Regions from separate parts of the Streptomyces sp. NPDC087263 genome, predicted to be linked through region 2. Evidence: riboswitches for the same ligand, from Rfam matches in the RefSeq annotation. Region 2 holds a riboswitch; each other region holds the start of a gene.
What was found. Region 2 has a riboswitch for S-adenosylmethionine ahead of ACIPC1_RS11235 (putative leader peptide). Riboswitches for the same ligand answer to the same signal wherever they lie in the genome.

Region 1: it holds a riboswitch for S-adenosylmethionine, as region 2 does, so the genes downstream of both, ACIPC1_RS01225 (aminotransferase class V-fold PLP-dependent enzyme) here and ACIPC1_RS11235 (putative leader peptide) in region 2, are expected to answer to the same signal.
Region 3: it holds a riboswitch for S-adenosylmethionine, as region 2 does, so the genes downstream of both, thrC (threonine synthase) here and ACIPC1_RS11235 (putative leader peptide) in region 2, are expected to answer to the same signal.

Annotation. Positions count from the first base shown of each region.
Region 1 is NZ_JBIUYT010000001.1:265,617-273,175, forward strand. Features, by position in the region: gene ACIPC1_RS01220 (PQQ-binding-like beta-propeller repeat protein) at 1-638, opposite strand, end outside; gene ACIPC1_RS01225 (aminotransferase class V-fold PLP-dependent enzyme) at 709-2,070, opposite strand; SAM riboswitch class IV at 2,261-2,377, opposite strand; gene trpD (anthranilate phosphoribosyltransferase) at 2,489-3,553, opposite strand; gene ACIPC1_RS01235 (cytochrome bc complex cytochrome b subunit) at 3,709-5,361, opposite strand; gene ACIPC1_RS01240 (Rieske 2Fe-2S domain-containing protein) at 5,358-6,425, opposite strand; gene ACIPC1_RS01245 (c-type cytochrome) at 6,425-7,231, opposite strand; gene ACIPC1_RS01250 (heme-copper oxidase subunit III) at 7,296-7,559, opposite strand, start outside.
Region 2 is NZ_JBIUYT010000003.1:420,398-427,956, reverse strand. Features, by position in the region: gene ACIPC1_RS11250 (LLM class flavin-dependent oxidoreductase) at 1-739, opposite strand, end outside; gene ACIPC1_RS11245 (NtaA/DmoA family FMN-dependent monooxygenase) at 736-2,124, opposite strand; gene ACIPC1_RS11240 (LLM class flavin-dependent oxidoreductase) at 2,143-3,387, opposite strand; gene ACIPC1_RS11235 (putative leader peptide) at 3,464-3,529, opposite strand; SAM riboswitch class IV at 3,626-3,739, opposite strand; SAM riboswitch class IV at 3,956-4,100, shown strand; gene ACIPC1_RS11230 (putative leader peptide) at 4,137-4,202, shown strand; gene ACIPC1_RS11225 (glutathione S-transferase C-terminal domain-containing protein) at 4,295-5,074, shown strand; gene ACIPC1_RS11220 (peptidoglycan-binding protein) at 5,089-5,769, opposite strand; gene ACIPC1_RS11215 (SpoIIE family protein phosphatase) at 6,101-7,559, shown strand, end outside.
Region 3 is NZ_JBIUYT010000014.1:14,737-22,295, reverse strand. Features, by position in the region: gene otsB (trehalose-phosphatase) at 1-387, shown strand, start outside; gene ACIPC1_RS35540 (trehalose-6-phosphate synthase) at 384-1,808, opposite strand; gene ACIPC1_RS35535 (glucosyl-3-phosphoglycerate synthase) at 1,885-2,859, opposite strand; SAM riboswitch class I at 3,039-3,186, shown strand; gene thrC (threonine synthase) at 3,204-4,532, shown strand; gene ACIPC1_RS35525 (MoaD/ThiS family protein) at 4,529-4,804, shown strand; gene ACIPC1_RS35520 (cold-shock protein) at 5,274-5,480, shown strand; gene groL (chaperonin GroEL) at 5,883-7,508, shown strand.

The DNA of each region.
Region 1 (7,559 bases), on a different contig from region 2:
TCGCGGCCGCTCGACGCGTACGCCAGCACGGCGCCCAGCGCGAAGACATCGCTCGGGGGCCCCACTTCGGAGCCGTTGCGTATCTGCTCGGGCGAGACGTATCCGACCGAGCCGACCATGGTGCCGGTGCGGGTCATCGCCGTCGCCTCCAGCGCCCGTACGATCCCGAAGTCGATGACCCGCGGACCGTCCGGCGCCAGCAGGATGTTGGACGGCTTGAGGTCGCGGTGCACCATGCCCTTGGCGTGGATCGCGGCGAGGGCCTCGCCCAGTGCGGCCGCGAAGGTGAGCACCGCGTCCTGGGGCAGCGGCCCGACGTCGAGTACCGCGTCACGCAGGTTCGGCCCCTCGACGAACTCCGTTGCCATCCAAGGCCGTTCGCCCTCCGGGTCGGCGTCGATCACCCGCGCGGTGTAGGTGCCGCTCCCCCCGACGGTCTGCGCGGCCCGCACCTCCTGGCGGAACCGGGCGCGGAAGGTGCGGTCCTGGGCGTGCTCGGCCCGCACCACCTTCACGGCCAGCCGGAGCCCGGCACGCGACTCGGCGAGATAGACCTCGCCCATGCCGCCCGCGCCGAGCCGCCCGAGTACCTCGTACGGACCGATCCGCCGTGGATCCGTCTCCCGCAGCGCCTGCACTCCCCGTGACTCCCCTGTTCGCCGTACGGCCGCCGAAGGGGAGCGTATACGCCGTGCTCCTGTCAGGCGATCACACGGCGGGAACGCAACGCCCGTCCTGCGTCCGGTAGTTCCACTTCGCGCCGTCCCGGACGAGCTCCTTGACCGCGCGCACGAAACGCTCGACGTGCTCGTCCGGGGTGCCCGCGCCGAAGCTCACGCGGATGGCGTTGAGGGACTTCTCGCCGGGCGCGGCCTCGGGGGCGCCGCACTCGCCCTGGGTCTGCGGGTCGCTGCCGAGGAGGGTGCGCACCAGCGGGTGGGCACAGAACAGGCCGTCACGCACCCCGATGCCGTACTCGGCGGACAGCGCGGCCGCGAAGTGCGAGCTGTTCCAGCCCTCCACGACGAAGGAGATGACGCCGACGCGCGGGGCGTCGTCGCCGAAGAGCGAGAGGACCCTGACCTCGGGCACCTCGGCGAGACCCGCGCGGACCGTCTCGATCAGGTGCTGCTCACGGGCGACGAGCGTGTCGAAACCGGCCTCGGTGAGCGCTTTGCAGGCGGAGGCGATCGAGTAGACGCCGATCACGTTCGGCGAGCCGGCCTCGTGCCGGGCGGCGCTCTCGTGCCACTCCACGTCCACGCCGCCGTCCGTACGCCGCGACACCTTGCGGCTGGCGCCGCCGCCCGCCAGGTACGGCTCGGCCGCGCGCAGCCAGTCGGAGCGGCCCGCGAGGACACCGGAGCCGAAGGGGGCGTACAGCTTGTGCCCGGAGAAGGCGACCCAGTCGACGTCGAGGTCGCGCACCGACACCGGGTGGTGCGGGGCGAGCTGCGCGGCGTCGAGGACGATGCGCGCGCCGTGCGCGTGCGCGGCGGCGGCCAGCTCACGCACCGGCCACAGCTCACCCGTGACGTTCGAGGCGCCCGTGACACAGACGAGGGCCGGGCCCTGGGGGTCGCGGTGGCTGAGCGCACGCTCCAGGGCCGCGACGGCCTCCCCCGGCGTACGCGGGGCGTTCAGGTACGTCACCTGCGCGTCCCGCCAGGGCAGCAGCGAGGCGTGGTGCTCGGTCTCGAAGACGAAGACCTGGCAGTCGGCCGGAAGGGCGGCGGCGAGCAGGTTGAGCGAGTCGGTGGTCGACCGGGTGAAGACGACCTGGTCGTCTTCACGGCAGTCCAGGAACTCGGCGACGGTGGTGCGGGAGTTCTCGAAGAGGTCGGTGGAGAGCTGGGACAGGTACCCGGCCCCCCGGTGCACGCTGCCGTAGTACGGGGCGTAAGCGGCCACGTCGTCCCACACCCGCTGGAGGGCCGGGGCGCTGGCGGCGTAGTCGAGGGCGGCGTACGTGACCTCGCCACCGGTGACGAGCGGGACGGTGACATCTCGCCCCAGAACGGGCAACTGGGTACAAACGGCCTGGTCGGTGGCAACGGTGGAGACAGACATGGCGAACTCCTGTGAGACGCAGGGAAATCACCGCGCGAGCCGGTCCATGGAGAGGACGCTCAGCGCGGGAAGGGGGGTGACAGGGATAGGCGGAAGAGGGGCTCTACGCCCTATCGCATTCGCTTGCTCACAGAAGGCTCCCTCGAATGACCAGGACCCCTGGGCCTTAACCACTCAGAAGAGGGCGAGGGGTCCGCGCTTGCCGCAGACCTCGCTGCCTACGGCCTGGTCTTCACCCGGGGCACCCCGCCACGGACGGAGGGTTGCCGGACAGTCGGCCGGGGCCTCATGACTGTCACTCATGACCTGCCGAAAAAACTAACCGAACCGATCGCGACGGCGCAACCCGTGTCCGGATCCCGGAACGCGGAAAGGGCCGGACCTCTTCGGCCCGGCCCCCTGCGAACCGCCTCGCAAACTACGCGTTGGTCGCCGCCACCCACCGCTCCAGCGTCCGTTTCGCCGCCCCCGAGTCGACGGCCTCCGCCGCCTTCGCCATCCCCGCGCGAATCTGCTCCGCGAGCGGCCCGTCACCCGGCGACAGGGCCACCAGCGCCGCCGCCGAGTTCAGCAGCACGGCGTCCCGCACCGGCCCCGTCTCGCCGTCGAGGAGCCGGCGCGCCACGTCCGCGTTGTACGTGGAGTCCGCGCCCCGCAGCGCCTCGATCGGGACCAGGTCAATGCCGACGTCCCTCGGGTCGAAGGTCTCCTCGGTGACCTTTCCGTCCCGTACGACCCACACCCGGGAAGTGGAGGTGATGGTCAGCTCGTCGAGCCCGTCGTCGCCGCGGAAGACCAGCGAGGAGTTGCCGCGCTCGGCGAAGACGCCCGCCACGATGGGCGCCATGCGGGGGTCCGCGACGCCGACGGCCTGCGCCTTCACCCGTGCCGGGTTCGTCAGCGGACCGAGCGCGTTGAAGACCGTGCGGATGCCCAACTGCCCCCGTGCGGCGCCCACATGACGTAGCGCCGGGTGGAACTTCACCGCGAAGCAGAAGGTGATCCCGGCCTCCTCGGCCACTTCGGCCACCCGCTCCGTCGTCAGCTGCAGATTGACCCCGAGCTTCTCCAGCACGTCGGACGCCCCGGAGGCGGAGGAAGCCGCCCGGTTGCCGTGCTTGACGACCTTCGCGCCCGTCCCGGCGATGACGATCGCCGCCATGGTGGAGATGTTGACGGTCTTGGCCCCGTCACCGCCCGTACCGACGATGTCGACGGTCCTCCCCGGCACCTCGATCACGTTGGCGTGCTCGTACATCATCCGTACGAGTCCGGTGATCTCCTCGACGGTCTCTCCCTTGGCCCGCAGCGCCACCGCGAACCCGGCGATCTGCGCGTCGGTCGCCTCACCGCGCATCATCAGGTTCATCGCCCAGGCGGTGTCGTCCGCACTCAGGTCACGGCCGTCGAGCAGGCCGTTCAGCAACCGGGGCCAGGAACGGTCCGCCGCGGTGTCGCCTCCAGCGGGGTTCACAGCGCTCATGGTCGCTCCTGGGGTACTCAGAGAGGTACGGGGGTGGACTTGCCCCCATCCGTAGGGGCGAGTCCACCCTATCCAGCCCTGGAGACGGCAAAGAGCCCCGTCCATGCAATGGACGGGGCTCCAGCCGTGGCGATCAGCGAGGATCGTTCGGGCGATCAGTGGTGGCCGTGGCCGCTCGTGATCTCCTTGTACTCCTCGACGGTGGGCTTGGGGATCTGGTTGTCCTCCCCGTAGTAGCCCTTGCTGAGCTTGGCCCGCAGCTTCTGCGCGCCCTTCACCTTGCGCTCGACACCGTTCTCGTCGACGCCCGGGCCGATCTCGGCCGGCTGGTACTGCTCGTGCGCGGTGAGCGTGTGCAGAGCCTCCTGGCTGAGCGGCTCGTGGATCTCGATGAACTCACCGTGCGGCAGGCGCTTGATGATGCCCGACTCGCGGCCGTGCAGCACCTTGTCCCGGTCCCGGCGCTGAAGGCCGAGGCAGATCCGCTTGGTGGCGATGAACGAGAGGACCGGGATGACGAAGAAGCCGATCCGTACGAACCAGGTGATGGAATTGAGCGAGAGGTGGAAGTGGGTCGCCCACAGGTCGTTTCCACCACCGATCAGCATCACGAAGTACGCGGCCAGCCATGCCACGCCGAACCCTGTACGGGTCGGGGTGTTGCGTGGCCGGTCGAGGATGTGGTGCTCGCGCTTGTCGCCGGTGACCCAGGACTCGATGAAGGGGTACACGGCGATGGCCACCAGCACCAGCGGGAAGATCACGATCGGGATGAACACGCCAAGCACGAGCGTGTGACCCCACAGGTTGATCTCCCAGCCCGGCATCACACGCACCAGACCTTCGGCGAAGCCCATGTACCAGTCCGGCTGGGCACCGGTGGACACCTGATCCGGACGATAGGGACCCATGGACCAGATCGGGTTGATCGAGGCGATACCCGCGATGGCCGTGATGACGCCGAAGACCAGGAAGAAGAAGCCGCCGGCCTTGGCGGTGTAGACCGGAAGGAGCGGCATTCCGACGACGTTCTCGTTCGTCTTTCCGGGGCCCGCGAACTGTGTGTGCTTGTGGTAGAAGACCAGGATCAGGTGGCCCACGACCAGGCCGAGCATGATCCCCGGCAGCAGCAGGATGTGCACCGAGTAGAACCGGGCCACGAAGTCGCCGCCCGGGAACTCACCACCGAAGATGAAGAACGAGAGGTACGTGCCGACGATCGGGACCGACAGCAGCACGCCCTCGATGAACCGCACGCCGGTGCCCGACAGCAGGTCGTCGGGGAGTGAGTAGCCCGTGAAGCCGGTGAACAGCGACAGGACGAGCAGCAGCCAGCCGAACAGCCAGTTGACCTCGCGCGGCTTACGGAAGGCGCCCGTGAAGAACACGCGCATCATGTGGACCATCATCGCGGCGATGAAGATCAGCGCCGCCCAGTGGTGGATCTGCCGGATCAGCAGGCCACCGCGCACATCGAAGGAGATGTGCATGGTCGAGTTGAACGCCTCGGACATCAGCTGGCCCTGCAACGGGACGTAGCTGCCGTGGTACTCCACCTCGTTCATCGACGGGTGGAAGAACAGCGTCAGATACACACCCGTGAGGATGATGATGATGAAGCTGTAGAGGCAGACCTCACCCAGCATGAAGGACCAGTGGTCCGGGAAGATCTTGCGCATGTTGGCCTTGGCCAGGCCGTAGATGCCCAGTCGGCCGTCGGCCCAGTCGGCGACCCGCTCACCGGCGGGTGCCTTCTTTCGCGAGTTCGGCTCGCCCGGGTCGGAGGTATTCGCAGCAGTGGTACTCATCCGCGCTCCCAGAAAGCAGGACCGACGGGCTCTTCGAAGTCGCCGAGCGCCTCGAGGTAGCCCTCAGCGTTCACACCGATGCGCAGTTGAGGCAGGGCGTGACCGGCCGGGCCGAAGATCACTCGGGCGCCGTCGGCGAGGTCGAAGGTGGACTGGTGGCACGGGCAGAGGACGTGGTGCGTCTGCTGCTCGTACAGGGAGATCGGACAGCCGACGTGGGTGCAGATCTTCGAGTAGGCCACGATGCCCTCGTGCGACCACTCGAGTTCCCGCTTGTCCTTGATGTTGTCCGGCTGGAGCCGGACGATCATCAGCGCCGCCTTGGCGATCTGGGTCTGGAAGTCCTCGTCGTGCTCCTCCAGGCCCTCGGGCTTGGCGAAGGTGAGCGAGCCGACGATGACGTCCGAAGGACGCAGCGGCTCGTTCGTGTTCATGTTGACGAGTTGGAGACCCTTGCGCCACATCGTGTGGCGGAGGCTGGTCCCCGGCAGCGGACCGAGGTCGCGCAGCAGCACGACGCCGGAGAGCGGGACCAGGGCCAGCGCGCCGAACATCGTGTTGCGGATCAGCTTGCGCCGACCGAGCGCGGACTCCTTGGCACCCTGCTTGAAGTCGGCCAGGACCTGGGCCTTGACCTCAGCCGGCGCCTCGATCGGGTGGCGCTCGGCAGGGATCTCCACGTCGGACATCAGGGTGCGGGCCCAGTGGACCGCGCCCGCGCCGATCGAGAAGAGCGCGACGCCGAGTGTCACGCCCAGCGCGAAGTTGAGTGCGCTGACGTGCCCGATCGGGAAGATGTAGACGCTCTTGTCGACCGGGATCGCCACATACGCGGCGATGAAACCGACCGTGGCCAGCATCGACAGGGTGAACAGGAAGGCGACCACACGCTCGGAGCGCTTGGCTGCCCGCTCGTCGATGTCCTGGACGCGGTGCTCATGGGGCGGTAGCCCCGGGTCGGCGAACGGGTCCTGCTCGTTCGCCACCGACACGGCACCGTGTCCATGGTCGTCGGTGGCCCGCTCGGCGGGCAGGTTCTCTTCTGGAGATTGTTGGCTACTCATCACTTCTTGGCCTTTGCGGTCCGAGCGGCGACCCAGACGGCGACAGCGATCAGGGAGCCGAGTCCGAAGATCCAGCCGAACAGGCCCTCGCTGACCGGCCCGAGGCCGCCCAGGCTGAGGCCGCCCGGCTCCACGGTGTCGTCACCGTTGACCGCGTCGACGTACGCGATGATGTCCTTCTTGTTCTGCTCCGACATGGTCGTGTCGGGGAACGAAGGCATGTTCTGCGGGCCGGTCTGCATGGCCTCGTAGATGTGCTTCGGGGAAACACCTTCCAGGTCCGGTGCGAACTTGCCCTCGGACAGCGCACCGCCCTTGCCGGTGAAGTTGTGGCACTGCGCGCAGTTGGTACGGAAGAGTTCGCCACCCTTGGCGATGTCCGCGCCCTCGGGGCTGACCTGGTTCTTGGTCGGCACGGAGGGACCGGCGCCCAGCGAGGCGATGTACGCCGCGATCTGGTCGATCTCGGCCTGCGCGTAGATGACCTTCTTCTTCGGGATCTGCGCGCCCGGCTGCTGGGCCGGCATGCGACCGGTGCCGACCTGGAAGTCGACGGCGGCTGCGCCCACGCCCACCAGGCTCGGACCGTCGGAGCTGCCCTGGCCGCCGGTGCCGTGGCAGCTTGCGCAGCCCACGGCGTAGAGCTTCTTGCCCTCGTCGATGGCAAGGGACTGGGCGGTTTCGTCGGCCTGCGCCTGGCTCGCGGGTGCGAACGCGGCGTACAGCCCCCCGGTGGCCGCCAGCGCGAGGAGTAGTACGACGACCGCCGCCAGCGGATGGCGTCGTCGTGCGGAGAGCTTTTTCACGGATTACCCCGGTGTGAGGATCTTCTGCGTCGGTGCTTCTGGATGTTTCGGGCGGTTCGCCCGATTACTTGATCAGGTAGATCGTGGCGAAAAGGCCGATCCAGACGACATCGACGAAGTGCCAGTAGTAGGACACGACGATGGCGGCGGTCGCCTGCTCATGGGTGAACTTCCTGGCCGCGTAGGTGCGGCCGAGGACGAACAGGAAGGCGATCAGACCTCCTGTCACGTGCAGGCCGTGGAAGCCGGTGGTCAGGTAGAACACCGAGCCGTACGGGTCGGAGGAGAGCGAGAGCCCGTCCTTCTTGACCAGCTCGGTGTACTCGAA
Region 2 (7,559 bases):
CCTCCTGCGACGTACGGGCGGCGTGGTAGCCCGCCGACCCGGCACCGACCGCGATCCGGGCCGGGTCGTGGCCGTAGTGCTCCCAGCGCTCCCGGTAGTAGCGGATCAACTCGGCATACGGCTCGATGGTGTTGGTGACGTTCGCCGAGAACAGCGGATCGCCGTAGCGGGCGGCGAGGTCCACCGACTCCTTGCTGGTCGCGCTCCCGTGCCAAACCCGGATGGGCTGCTGGAACGGCCGGGGCCACACCTCGGCCTCGTGCAGCTCGGGACGGAAGCGGGTCGCGGCGGTCACCTTGTCCTGCCGCCAGATCTGCCGGAACACCTCGTAGCCCTCGGCGTTGCGGTCCCACTGATCCTCGGGCGTGACGTGGAACAACTCCCGCTGGGCGGTGCCGTTGCCTTTGCCGATGATCAACTCCAGCCGTCCGCCGGACAGGTGGTCCAGGGTCGCGTAGTCCTCGTACGCACGCACCGGGTCGAGGAGGCTGAGCGTGGTGACCGCCGTGAACAGGCGGATCCGGGAGGTGAGCGCCGCGATGTGGCTGAGTACGACGGGCGGCGAGGAGGAGATGAACGGCCGCTCGTGCCGCTCCCCCACACCGAAACCGTCGAAGCCCAACTCCTCGGCCAGCAACGCGTTGTCGATGACCTCACGAAAGCGCGCGTTGGTGGGTTTCCGCACGCCGGTCACCGGGTCCGGCGCGTGCACGATCAGGGTGATGGCGAGGAACTTCATGACGCGGCCTGTACGGCCGGCGCGTCGGCGTCGGGGTGGGCCAGGCCCAGGTGATCGCGCAGGGTGGTGCCCTCGTACTCCGTGCGGAAGACGCCGCGTTCCTGGAGCAGCGGGACGACCGTGTCGGCGAAGCCGTCGAGGCCGCCCGGAGTGATGTGCGGGACGAGGATGAAGCCGTCGCTGGCATCCGCCTGGACGAAGTCGTTGATGGTCTCGGCGACGGTGGCCGGGGAGCCGACGAACGACTGACGGTTGCCGGTCTCGATGACGAGGTCGCGGATGGACCACTTGTTGGCGGCCGCACGCTCCCGCCACTCCCGGGCGGTGGCCAGCGGGTCGCGGTACATCCGCACCTGGGCGCGGCCCCGTGCGATGGTGTGCTCGCCCGGGTCCGGATCGATGTCGGGAAGCGGTCCTTCCGGGTCGTACGCGGACAGGTCGCGGTTCCAGACGAACTCGAGGTGCTTGATGGCGGTGGCGCCGCTGACCTGCTGGCGCCGCACCTCACGGGAGATCTCCTCCGCCTCCGCGTCCGTGTCACCGAGGACGAAGGTGGCGGCGGGCAGGATCAGCAGCTGGTCGTGGGTGCGACCGTGCCGGGCGAGGCGGCCCTTGACGTCCGTGTAGAACGCCTGGCCCTCCTTGAGGGTGCTGTACCGGCTGAAGATCGCGTCCGCGCCGGCGGCGGCGAACTCGCGTCCTTCGTCGGAGTCTCCGGCCTGGAAGATGACCGGGCGGCCCTGCGGGCTGCGCGGCACGTTGAACTGCCCCTCGATGTCGAAGTGCTGCCCCTTGTGCACGAAGGCTCCGGCCTGCGCGTCCCGCAGGAAGGTGCCGCTCGCCTGGTCGGCGACGATCTCGTCCCCTCGCCAGGAGTCGAACAGTTCGTGGGTGGTGGCCAGGAACTCCTTGGCCCGGGAGTACCGCTCGTCCTGTGGGAGGAAGCCGCCGCGGCGGAAGTTCTCACCGGTGAAGGCGTCCCAGGAGGTGACGACGTTCCAGGCGGCGCGCCCGCCGGAGAGGTGGTCGAGGCTCGCGAACTGACGGGCCACCTCGTAGGGCTCGTTGAACGTGGAGTTGATGGTGCCGGTCAGGCCGAGGTGTTCGGTGACGGCGGCGAGTGCGCTGAGGATGGTGAAGGTGTCGGGCCGTCCGACGACGTCCAAGTCGTAGATCTTGCCGCCCTGTTCGCGCAGTCGCAGCCCTTCGGCAAGGAACAGGAAGTCGAACTTGGCGCGTTCGGCGGTCCGCGCGAAGTGCGCGAAGGAGCTGAACTCGATATGGCTGCCGGCCTCGGGGTCGCTCCACACGGTGGTGTTGTTGACGCCGGGGAAGTGCGCCGCGAGGTGGATCTGCTTGAGCGGCTTGTCCGTTGACTTGCTCATGAGTGAGGTCCCTCCGGCTCAGACGTGGGCGGCGTAGCGGTTGGCGGGGCGGGCGAGCCCCAGCAACCCGCGCAGGGTGTCGGCCTCGTACGAGTGCCGGAAGGCGTCGCGGCGCTGGAGTTCGGGGACCAGGCCCCGGGTGATCGCCGGGAGGTCGTGCCCGGCGACGGCCGGACGCAGCCGGAAGCCGGTCAGCCCGGACTCCCGCAACTCCTGGAGCAGATCGGCCAGTTGTACGGGGGTGCCGGTGAACACCCGGGCGTCGCTGGTGTACGGGTAGCCCGCGAGGGCGTCGAGACGCTCTCGCCGGTCCACCGCGGCGGCGGGGTCGTTGTCCAGGAACACCACCAGGTCACCGAAGAGGTGCAGGGGCTCCTCAGCGCGTCCGGCCGCTTCCTGTTCGGTGCGGACCGCGGCGACGATGGCACGCGCCTCTTCGACGTCGTGCGGAGTGACGTACCCGATGTCGGTGCTGCGGGCGAGCAACCGGAACGGCGCGCCCGTCGTGGACTCGTGGGCCAGTGCGGTGACCAGGGGCTGACCCTGCGGCGGGCGGGGTGTGATGGACGGGCCCTTGACGCTGAAGTGCTTGCCCTCGAAGTCGATGTAGTGCAGCTTGTCGCGGTCGACGAAGCGGCCGGTGGTGACGTCCCGGATCTCCGCGCCGTCCTCCCAGCTGTCCCACAGCCGGCGCACCGCCTCGACGTAGTCGGCGGTCTCGTCGAAGAGATCGACGATCAACTCCTGTAGAGCCGGGGTCTCCAGGTCTTCGATACGGAGCTTCGGAAACGTCCGGCGTCCGAAGTGAGCGGCCTCGTTCTGCCGCGCGGACGCCTGCACCCGCAGGCCCGCGCGGCCGGTGCTCACATAGTCGAGGGTGGCGATGGCCTTGGATGTGTGGAAGGGCTCCGTGTGGGTGGTCACCACGCTCGGCACCAGCCCTATGTGGCTGGTCAGCGGCGCGACACGAGCTGCGATGAGGACGGCGTCGAGCCGACCGCGTACCTGGTCGGTGCGTGCGTCCGGTTCGCTGAGGCGTGCGGACTGCGGGCCGAGTCCGTCCTCGATGGTCACGAAGTCGAGCAGGCCGCGCTCTGCCTCGGTGATCAGGTCGGTCCAGTACGAGGCGGTGAACAGATCCTGGGGGCGGGCCACCGGATCACGCCAGGCTGCCGGGTGCCAGCCCGCGCCGTCGAGGGCGACGGCCAGGTGCAGTGCGGCGGTGGAGGAAGAGGATGAGGGCAACGACGTTGACGAGGACACGAAAGGGGTGCCTTCCTGATCGACCGTGTGAGATCGCCGGGCCTCGACTGGGAGGGTGCGGCGGCGGGGTGACAGGTCAGGGACGACAGAGCGCGCCGGCCACGCGCTGGAGGTCGATGTGCGGCCGGGAGTACAGGTGCACGCGACGGCGCGGGGCGAGAACCGGGACACGAAGACGGGGCACGGGCTGCACGTCCGTCACCTCCGCCCTTCCGGCTCGGCGGGCTGGAGGCCGCCGGCATCGCGCTTGCGGAACCCGGGACGGGTACCGCCTGGTCGTCACCTGGAGCACCCCGCCGCGGAGGAGGGTTGCCGGTCAGCAAGCCAGGGCTTGACGCTGACGCTCATAACCTGCTGGGGACGCTACGGGAGGCCACAGCGGTGCGCAATGCCCGGGGATCATGGTCGTGCTCACACCGCCGCGCGTCCTCAGGAGCGACAACCACCGGGCCGCGCAATCTGTTCCACGCCTCCTGTCCAGCCTGAGGCACGCCGAATGACCACCTGGTGAGACCGCGCCGGAGGCCTTCTTGACGGCCTCACGGAGCGCACCGACACTGACGGGGACGGTCACGATTGTCAGCGCCCTTGGGGCAGGTTCTCCTGCCCGTGAGGTCATCGGCCCCGGCCCGCTGGCAGGCAACCCTTCCACCGCGACGGGGTGCCCCGGGTGACGACCGGGTTCCGCCGGTGCGGTGGGACAAGCGTGGTCTCGCGTCTCGCGGGCCCCGAGGGTGGGACAGGTGGGAATGGCCAACAGCGGTTTGACGAGACGCCTGCACATCGATCTGTTGCGTGTCTCCAGCGCCTACTAGTCCGAGCGATCCGGACCGGTACGTAGCGCAGTCACTCCGCCCCGCCGCGGTGCCCACAAGGTGGCCGTGGCCTCCTCGTCCCATGGAGAGTCATGTCCGAGACAATCTCGCACGCCTCAAACTCCGGTACGTCCAGCACGTGTACCCCGACTCCGTGCGTTCCCAGCTCACTTGACGCGGTCCCCCACCCCCGGATCGCCGCCACCCCGTCCGCCCGCCCGCACCGTTTCCGCAGCCGTATCGGAGTGGGTCTCGCCGGCGGCTTCTACCCGGCCCCGCACCGCTACGAGTTGTATCTGTCCGCACACTGTCCCCTCTCGCTGCGGGTCTCCATCACCCACGGCCTGCTGGGTCTCAAGGACTCGGTCGCCACCACTCTGCTGGCGCTCCCCGCCGACACCCCCTCCGCGTTCGCCTCACTGCGCGGGGCGTACGAGGCCACCTGGCACCACTACGACGGTCCGCTGACCGCCCCCGCGCTGTGCGACCGGTGGAGCGGACGCGTAGTCAGCAACCACACGCCCGACATCCTGCGCGACCTCGGCGACCTCTTCGCCGACCGCGCCGGATCCTGTCACTCCCCGCTCCGCCCGGCGGAACTCGCCGCGGACATCGACGCCCTGCGCGACCTCCTCGACCGGGATGTCACCCCGGGTGCGCCGCCGCAGGAACGGTCGGCGGCCCTCGACCTGCTGAACGGTCAACTCGCCGCTGGTCCCTATGCGTTGGGCAAGGAACTGACCGCGGCCGATGTGGACCTGTGGGTCGCCCTCGTCCCACTCGAAGCGGCCCAGGACCTGTCCTCGTACGCGCTCCTCCAGGACTATGTGCGACGTCTCGACGCCCACCCGGCCTTCCATCGGCACCTGTAGGTCAGGAGTGCTCGTCACGTACGGGATTCCAGGGCGGCCCGGGTGTCGTTGCCGTAGACGCCCGTCTCATCGCCCCGGATCCCGTACCAGAGCTGGAAGCGGGCCACGGCCTCGGTGAGTGTGGGGTCGTAGGTTCCGCTCGTGACGCCGCTCTGGTACACGTCCGGGATATGGAGGAGCCGTTCCTGGAGTTCCGTCACGTCGGGGCCGCGGTCTCCCTCCCGTAGGGTGCCGATGCCGTCCGGTTCGGCGGCGCCGGAAGGGGCCTGGGCGACGGGTGCCGTGGCGGACGGGGCGGCACCGGTCCGCGATCCGCCGTCACCGTCGGGCAGCAGCATGGCCAGGGCGAATCCGACCAGCGCGGCCGCCGCCACCGCACCGACGACCGTGGCCCGGCGCGGACCGGTGGCACGCTCGGGCCCGGGTTCACGCATGGGCGGTGCCGCCGGCTCCGCCTCCCCGCCAGCGGCATAGTTCTCGCCGGCCAGGACGGGCGTCAGTTCCTCCGTCTCGCCCAGGTGCGCCGACGACCATCTGATCGACTCAGGGCTTTCGTCCGGGCCGACGGCCTGCTGATCCTCACGGAACTCCCTCACCAGTTCCGCGAGGGCCTCCGTCCGGCGGCGTTGCTGGACGTAGGTGGGTTCGAGTGCCGGGCGGCGCATGGGCTGCTCGCGTTCGGGCGGTGTCGACACACTGCTCTCCTTCCGTGCGACGCGGTCTCCCGCCATCCCCGTGGAGAGATACGGAGGCACCGGCACGGGAGTTCAACCACTGCCGGCCGACTCCGTGACGGACGGGACGGATGGATGGACGGGCGGACGGACGGACGCGGCACGTGACCCGTCACTGTACGTAACCCTCCTCGGCCTCCGTGCGTCCCGCCGTGCGACAAGTCCAAGCCCGCGCGACAGTCGTACAACGTGAAGAATGGGTGCGAGCGGGTAAGACCACCTTCGGAGAGCGGAGAGGGTCGCGGTGGTTTCGAGCAAGGAACGGGACGTGTCGGCCCGGCAGCGCTTCGACATGACGGACGCCGTGCCACTGCTGCTCGACGCCCGTATGGCGGTGACCAGCTGGACCGCGGACGCCGAACGGCTGCTGGGGTACGCGGCCCGGGACGCGCTGGGACGGCCTGCCGCCGACCTGCTGATCCCCGAGGACGCGGCGCGGCTCCCGGAACTGGCCGAGCGGTGCCGCGGTGACGGCGGCTGGGCGGGCCTGCTGTCCGCACGACACCGGGACGGGCACCCGTTGAAGTTGATGGTTCAGGTTGTCCCCCTACGGCCGAGCGACGGCCCGGCACGCTGGGTGGTGCTGCTCGCGGACCTGGCCGACGGCGCCGGCTGGCACATGAGCCGCTCGGTGCTGGAGCGGATCACCTCGCGTTCCCCGGTGGGCATAGCGATCGTGGACACGGAGCTGCGGTACGTCTGGTCGAACCCCGCACTGGAGCAGTTCGGCGGGGGCCCGGCCCAAAAACGCCTCGGCCGCAGGCTCGCCGATGTGCAGCCGGGCCTGGACACCGAGCGGATCGAGGCGCAGATGCGCCGGGTGCTCGAGACGGGCGAGCCGGTGGTCGCGTACGAGCACGTGGGCCGCGTGAGCTCAGCGCCACACCGCGAGACCTCCCACGCCATGTCGTTCATCCGTTTGGAGGACGACGACGGTCACCCGATAGGTGTGTACTACACCGTCGTCGATATCGGCGAGAGCTACCGCGCCCGGCGGCGGCTCGCGCTGCTCGACCGGGCCGGCGAGCACATCGGGCGCAGCCTGGACGTCATGCAGACCGCGCAGGAACTGGCCGATGTCGCCGTGCCGGGGCTGGCCGACTTCGTCGCCGTGGACCTGCTGGAATCCGTACTCAAGGGCGGGGAGCCGGCGCCCGGTCCACGGCGCGACGCGGACACGGTGCCGCTGCGGCGCGCCGGGCATCGGTCGGTGCAGGGCGGGCTCCCGGAAACCGCCGTCGAGATCGGCGAAGTGGCCTCCTACCGGGCGGGGTCTCCCCCGATCAGGTGTCTGACGGACGGCGAGTCCTGGCGCGAGGAGCGGCTGGATCCGCTGGGCAGGGAGTGGACCACGGCCACCCCCGGGAGCCACGCCGCCTCCTTCCTTGATCTCGGACTGCACAGCGTGATGATCGTGCCCATCCGCGCCCGCGGCGTCACTCTGGGCATCACCACGTTCTTCCGCCGCAGCCGCCAGGACCCCTTCGACGCGGACGATCTCAGCCTGGCCGAGGAGTTCGTCGGCCGGGCGGCCCTGTGCGTCGACAACGCCCGCCGCTACACCCGCGAGCGCGACGCGGCCCTCGTCCTACAGCGCAATCTGCTCCCCCATCGCTTCCCCGACCAGGACGCGGTGGAGGTCGCGGCCTGCTACCGGCCCGCGGACGAACTGACCGGTCTCGCCGGGGATTGGTACGACGTGATTCCGCTGTCGGGGGCGCGGGTGGCCCTGGTGGTGGGCGAGGTGGCCG
Region 3 (7,559 bases), on a different contig from region 2:
ATCCACACCCGGCGCGCGGCGGACCCGCAGGCGGCGTTCGAGGCCCTGCGCGAGCCCCTCACCGAGCTGGCCGGCCGGCACGGCCTGATCGTCGAACCGGGCCGCATGGTCCTGGAACTCCGCCCGCCGGGGATGGACAAGGGCGTCGCCCTGCTCGCCCACGTCCGCGAGACCGCCGCGGAAGCGGTCCTGTACGCCGGTGACGACCTCGGTGACCTCCCGGCCTTCGCCGCCGTCGACAAGCTCCGCGCCGACGGCATCCCGGGCCTCCTGGTGTGCAGCGGCAGCGCGGAGGTCGCGGAACTGGCCGAGCGGGCCGACTTGGTGGTGGACGGCCCGGCAGGCGTCGTACAGCTGCTGAGGGCCCTGGCGGCGCGGCTCGGTTAGGGCCGGCTCTCCAACTCCCGCAGCTGCTCCAGGAACCACTGCGCCGGAGGCAGCGCCGTCGCCGCGGCGGCCAGCCGCTTGGTGCGCTCGGCCCGCTCACCGGCCCCCATCGACAAGGCCTCGTGCAGCGCCCGCGCCGTGCCGACCACGTCGTACGGGTTCACCACGATCGCGTCCTCGCCCAGCTCCTCGTACGCCCCCGCTTCCCGGGACAGCACCAGCACGCACCCCTCGTCGGAGACGACCGGCACCTCCTTGGCGACGAGGTTCATGCCGTCCCGGATCGGGTTGACGAGGGCCACGTCGGCGAGCCGGTACGCGGCGAGGGAGCGGGCGAAGTCGTCGTCGACGGCGAGCAGGACCGGGGTCCAACCGGGCGTGCCGTACGTGGAGTTGATGTCGTCGGCGACCCGCTGCACCTCGGCGGTGTATTCGCGGTACACGGCGAGGTCCTGGCGGGAGGGATAGGCGAAGGCGACGTGCACGACCCGTTCGCGCCAGGACGGCTGGTCCTCCAGGAGCTGCCGGTAGGCCAGCAGTCCGCGCACGATGTTCTTCGACAGTTCGGTGCGGTCGACCCGCACGATCGCCTTCCGGCCCTCGCCGATCTGCTCACGCAGGGTGGCCATCCGCTCGGCGACATCCGCCTCGTGCGACCGCTTGCGCAGGAAGTCCGCGTCCGCGCCGAGCCCGTGCACGCCGACACGGGTGTCACCGAGCCCGCCGACCAGCTCCTGCGCGCACGCGGTGAACGCGGACGCCCAGCGCTGGGTGAGGAAGCCGAGCCGGTCCGCGCCGAGCATGCCGCGCAGCACCTGCTCGGCGATGTCGTCGGGGAGCATGCGGAAGTAGTCCACCGGCGCCCACGGCGTGTGCGAGAAGTGCCCGATCCGCAGGTCGGGGCGGAGCTCCCGCAGCATGCCGGGGACGAGGGTCAGGTGGTAGTCCTGTACGACCACCACGGCGCCCTCGGCCGCCTCGTCGGCCAGCGCCCGCGCGAAGGCCCGGTTGTAGGCCTCGTACGACGCCCACTGGCGCCGGAACTCCATGTCGAAGACCGGCTCCAGCGGCGTCTGGTAGAGCATGTGGTGGACGAACCACAGCACGGAGTTCGCGATGCCGTTGTAGGCGTCCGCGTGCACCTCGGCGTCGATGTCCAGCATCCGTACGCCGTCCTCGCCGACCCCGCGCCTCACCGCCTCGCGGTCCCCGTCGCCGAGCGCCGAGCACACCCACAGGGCGCCCGCGTCCGGGCCGATCGCCGACAGGCCCGAGACCAGGCCGCCGCCGCCGCGCCTGGCCTGGAGCTCGCCGTCCTCGCGCACGTCGTAGGAGACCGGGCCGCGGTTGGACGCGACGAGGATCCGGTGGGAGCCCTGCGGGGATGCCGTGGAAGCAGCAGTCGAAGCCGTGGAAGCCATACGCGTCAATCTAGCCCGGCCCGGAAACGCTCAAACGTACGGACGGGGTACCGCGCAGACGTATACCGTCGACGGTTTACGCCGCTTTGCGTGACTGATACTCCGAGATTTCCGCCATCGGAGGCCGTTCTTCCGTATCCACGGAGTACGTGCGCGGCTCGAAGCCGGACTCGCCCCGTTCGAACTGGGTGATGGCCGGCCGGATGAGGTGGCCGCGGGCGAGCCGGAGCTGTGCGGTGCGGTAGATCGCGGCGGACATCCGGCCCAGCGCCTGGCCGTCCTGGTGCCGGTGCTTGCGCACACCGACGTCGACCTGGGCGAGCGCGTCCAGGCCCACCAGGTGCAGCGCGTCGACGAGCATGCCGAGCTCCACGCCGTATCCGACGGGGAACGGGAGCTGTTCCAGGAGGGTGCGGCGGGCCGCGTACTCGCCGCCGAGCGGCTGGACGAAGCCGGCCAGCTGCGGCCAGTGCATGTTCAGCAGGGGGCGTGCCATCAGTTCGGTGACACGGCCGCCCTGACCGGCCGCGGTTCTGCCGGAGGTGGGTTCACCCGGCAGGTTCAGCGGGCGGTCGTACATCGCCTTGACCAGGTCCACGCCCGGATCGGTGAGCAGCGGCCCCACGATCCCGGAGACGAAGTCCGACGAGAACTCCTTGAGGTCCGCGTCGATGAAACAGACGATGTCACCGCTCGTCACCAGGAGTGACCGCCACAGGACCTCGCCCTTGCCGGGCACGGCCGGGATGCGGGGAAGTATTTCGTCCCGGTGGACTACTCGGGCGCCAGCGGCGGCGGCGACCTCGGAGGTGCGGTCGGTCGAGCCCGAATCGATGACGACGATCTCGTCGACGAGGGGGACTTTGCGGGTCATCAGGTCGCGGCGGATGATGGAGACGATCTCACCGACCGTGGCCTCCTCGTTGAGCGCGGGCAGGACCACGCTCACCGTGGAGTTGGTGGATCGTTTCGCGGCTATGAGCTTCTTGAGCGGCCGGTCGGTCACGGACCAGGAGCGCGTGCTCAGCCAGCGCTCGACGTCTTCAAGCACGTGCGGCTCTCCCTTGCGTTCATTGGGATGCTTGTGCCCGTCGCCGCGGCAGCGTTTGGTGTGTCGCTGGCATCTCGCGGTTCGGACGGCTCTCTCCACCATCCAGGCCTTCGGTTACAGTCTTGAACAACGCTGATGACCATCGCATGTCGGGGGTCGTCCGGCGCACAACTGAATACCGCTCATCCAGAGGGGCAGAGGGATACGGCCCGTTGAAGCCCCGGCAACCCTCCAGCTGGTTCTTGTCACATCGATGTGGCGAGGCTCCCGGCTCGGGAAGGTGCCAAATCCGTCTCACGGCGAAGTGCGTCGTGAGGAAGATGAGGAGAAAGGGCCTCGCCTCCATGGCTGCGCAGACAGTTGCAAGCACCACTGCACACACCACGAACCCCGTGACCTCCCCGGATTCCGCGAACTCCGTCGACCTGGGCCCCGCCACCGCGCTTTCCTGCCGCGAGTGCGGACACCGCGTCCCGCTCGGCCCGCTCTTCGCCTGCGAGGAGTGTTTCGGCCCGCTGGAGATCGCGTACGACTTCTCGGCCTACGAGACCGAGGACCTCCGCAAGCGCATCGAAGCGGGCCCCGCGAACATCTGGCGCTACGCGCCGCTCCTGCCGGTCCCCGCGGACGTCGCGGAGAAGCCGAACATCAACCCCGGCTGGACCAAGCTCGTCAAGGCCGACAACCTGGCCCGCGCGCTGGGCGTCACCCCCGGCAAGCTCTTCGTCAAGGACGACTCCGGCAACCCGACGCACTCCTTCAAGGACCGCGTCGTCGCCCAGGCCATCGAGGCCGCCCGCGCCTTCGACTTCACCACCCTCTCCTGCTCCTCCACCGGCAACCTCGCGGGCGCCGTCGGTGCCGCCGCGGCCCGCGCCGGCTTCCGCTCCTGCGTCTTCATCCCGCACGACCTGGAGCAGGGCAAGATCGTCATGGCCGCGGTGTACGGCGGCGAGCTCGTCGGCATCGAGGGCAACTACGACGACGTGAACCGTTTCTGCTCCGAGCTGATCGGCGACCCGGCCGGCGAGGGCTGGGGCTTCGTCAACGTCAACCTGCGGCCGTACTACGCGGAGGGCTCGAAGACCCTCGCGTACGAGATCTGCGAGCAGCTCGGCTGGCGGATCCCCGACCAGCTGGTCATCCCGATCGCCTCCGGCTCCCAGCTCACGAAGATCGACAAGGCTCTGCAGGAGCTGATCAAGCTCGGCCTTGTGGCGGACAAGCCGTACAAGATCTTCGGTGCCCAGGCCGAGGGCTGCTCGCCGGTGTCGGTGGCCTACAAGGCCGGCCACGACGTCGTACGGCCCCAGAAGCCCCACACCATCGCCAAGTCGCTCGCCATCGGCAACCCGGCCGACGGGCCGTACGTGCTCGACATCGCGCGGCGTACCGGCGGCGCCGTGGAGGACGTGAACGACGAGCAGATCGTCGACGCGATCAAGCTCCTCGCGCAGACGGAGGGCATCTTCGCCGAGACCGCGGGTGGCGTGACGGTGGGTGTGGCGAAGAAGCTGATCGAGAACGGTCTGCTCGATCCGACCCTCACCACCGTCGTCCTCAACACCGGCGACGGCCTCAAGACCCTGGACGCGGTGGCCTCGGACACCGGGCTCACCGCGACCATCCGCCCGAACCTGGACTCCTTCCGAGAGGCTGGCCTCGCGTCATGAGTGTCAACGTCCGCATCCCCACCATCCTGCGCACCTACACCGGCGGCAAGGCCGAGGTGACGGCCGAGGGCGGCACCCTCGGCGAGGTGATCGCCGACCTGGAGCAGAACCACACCGGCATCGCCGCACGCGTCCTGGACGACCAGGGCAAGCTGCGTCGCTTCGTCAACGTGTACGTGAACGACGACGACGTCCGCTTCGAGCAGGGCCTGGAGACGTCGACGCCGGACGGCGCGGGCGTCTCGATCATTCCGGCCGTCGCCGGAGGCTGACCGTCACGCGTCATTACTTACGGTGATTGCCGTTACCTTAGGTAATTGCGGTCACCGAGAGTTCATCGAATTGCCCCCTCCGTGAGAGAAGCGGAGGGGGCAATTCTGTATGGTTGAGCGCGGTACAGTTGGGGAAGCCGCTTCGCTTTCGAGTTGGTTTCATGCCGGGCGCATATGAGTCCTCGCCCGATGCCCGACAAGAAGTAGCCAAAGTGCCCCGCCTCTTTGAGCCGTTTATGGCATTTACGGGGCCCGACTTGCCCTGAAACTTTGCGAATTCTCCGCATATTCCCGATCGGTCGTGCTCAGAATTCTCGTCCGATTGACCTGTTGCAGAGGGCAGTTGGACAGATACATTCAGCCGCGGTCGACGCGTTCCGGCGCACACCCCCAATCCTTGGGGGGTGAGGTCTGACCCGGGCCCGCGAAGTGCGGTCCTGTGCAAGGGCCAGTAATAGGGGAGTTAGGCATGGCTCAGGGCACCGTCAAGTGGTTCAACGCGGAGAAGGGGTACGGCTTCATCGCGGTCGACGGTGGTGCGGATGTATTCGTCCACTACAGCGCGATTCAGATGGACGGCTACCGCACCCTTGAAGAGGGCCAGCGGGTCGAGTTCGAGATCTCGCAGGGCCAGAAAGGGCCGCAGGCGGACATGGTCCGGCTGGCGACCAGCTGAAGCACGCGCCGACTGATAGTTCTGTTCGACGTGACGAAGGGCTCGTACCTCCACCAGGGGGTGCGGGCCCTTCGGTCTGCCCGTCCGTCTGCCCGTCCGTCTGCTCGTCGGTCTGCTCGTCTGCCCGCCCCCTGCGGCCGGCTGTCCGCGGGTCCCTCCGGCTGTCTTCGCGCCGTGCGCGCCCCCTGCTTCACCTGGGGATCTTCCGGAGTCGCTTGCACTCGGTAGGGGCGAGTGCTAATCATTGGCGTTAGCACTCTGCAGGTGAGAGTGACAACGAGGACCGGGTCAGTGAGGCCCGCAGGCCAAGTGGGGCAAGGAACCACGAGGCAGGCAGGCCGTCCGTCGCGGGCGCGGGCGCGGTCCGGAGCAATCCACCCCAGTCCGGGAGGACCACTTCACATGGCCAAGATCATCGCGTTCAACGAGGAGGCGCGGCGCGGTCTCGAGCGCGGGATGAACCAGCTCGCCGACGCCGTCAAGGTCACCCTTGGTCCCAAGGGTCGCAACGTCGTCCTCGAGAAGAAGTGGGGCGCCCCCACGATCACCAACGATGGTGTTTCCATCGCCAAGGAGATCGAGCTCGAGGACCCGTACGAGAAGATCGGCGCAGAGCTGGTCAAGGAAGTCGCCAAGAAGACGGACGACGTCGCCGGCGACGGTACGACCACCGCGACCGTTCTGGCGCAGGCGCTGGTCCGCGAGGGCCTTCGCAACGTAGCCGCGGGTGCCAACCCGATGGCCCTCAAGCGTGGTATCGAGAAGGCCGTCGAGGCCGTCTCCGGTGCCCTGCTCGAGCAGGCCAAGGATGTCGAGACCAAGGAGCAGATCGCCTCCACGGCCTCCATCTCCGCCGCCGACACCCAGATCGGCGAGCTCATCGCCGAGGCTATGGACAAGGTCGGCAAGGAAGGCGTCATCACCGTCGAGGAGTCCCAGACCTTCGGTCTGGAGCTGGAACTCACCGAGGGTATGCGCTTCGACAAGGGCTACATCTCGGCGTACTTCGCCACCGACATGGAGCGTATGGAGTCCGTCCTGGACGACCCGTACATCCTGATCGCCAACTCGAAGATCGCCAGTGTCAAGGACCTGCTCCCGCTCCTGGAGAAGGTCATGCAGTCGGGCAAGCCGCTGCTGATCATCGCCGAGGACGTCGAGGGCGAGGCTCTGTCGACGCTGGTCGTCAACAAGATCCGTGGCACCTTCAAGTCCGTCGCCGTCAAGGCGCCGGGCTTCGGTGACCGCCGCAAGGCCATGCTCGGCGACATCGCCATCCTCACGGGCGGCGAGGTCATCTCCGAGGAGGTCGGCCTCAAGCTGGAGAACGCGGGTATCGACCTGCTGGGCCGTGCCCGCAAGGTCGTCATCACCAAGGACGAGACGACGATCGTCGACGGCTCCGGCTCTGCCGACCAGGTCGCCGGCCGGGTCAACCAGATCCGCGCCGAGATCGAGAACTCCGACTCGGACTACGACCGCGAGAAGCTCCAGGAGCGCCTGGCGAAGCTCGCGGGCGGCGTGGCCGTCATCAAGGCCGGTGCCGCCACCGAGGTCGAGCTCAAGGAGCGCAAGCACCGCATCGAGGACGCCGTTCGCAACGCGAAGGCGGCCGTCGAGGAGGGCATCGTCGCCGGTGGTGGCGTGGCCCTCATCCAGGCTTCCTCGGTCTTCGAGAAGCTGGAGCTCACGGGTGACGAGGCGACCGGCGCCAACGCCGTGCGGCTCGCCCTGGAGGCCCCGCTCAAGCAGATCGCCATCAACGGTGGTCTCGAGGGTGGCGTCATCGTCGAGAAGGTGCGCAACCTGCCCGTCGGCCACGGCCTGAACGCCGCGACCGGTGAGTACGTCGACATGATCGCCGAAGGCATCATCGACCCGGCGAAGGTCACGCGCTCTGCCCTGCAGAACGCCGCCTCCATCGCCGCGCTGTTCCTCACCACCGAGGCCGTCATCGCCGACAAGCCGGAGAAGGCCGCCGCGGGCGGCGCTCCGGGCGGCATGCCGGGCGGTGACATGGACTTCTGATCGACCTAGGGGCCTCGGCTCCCGGTTGATCACCGTCCTTCGTACCGAGGG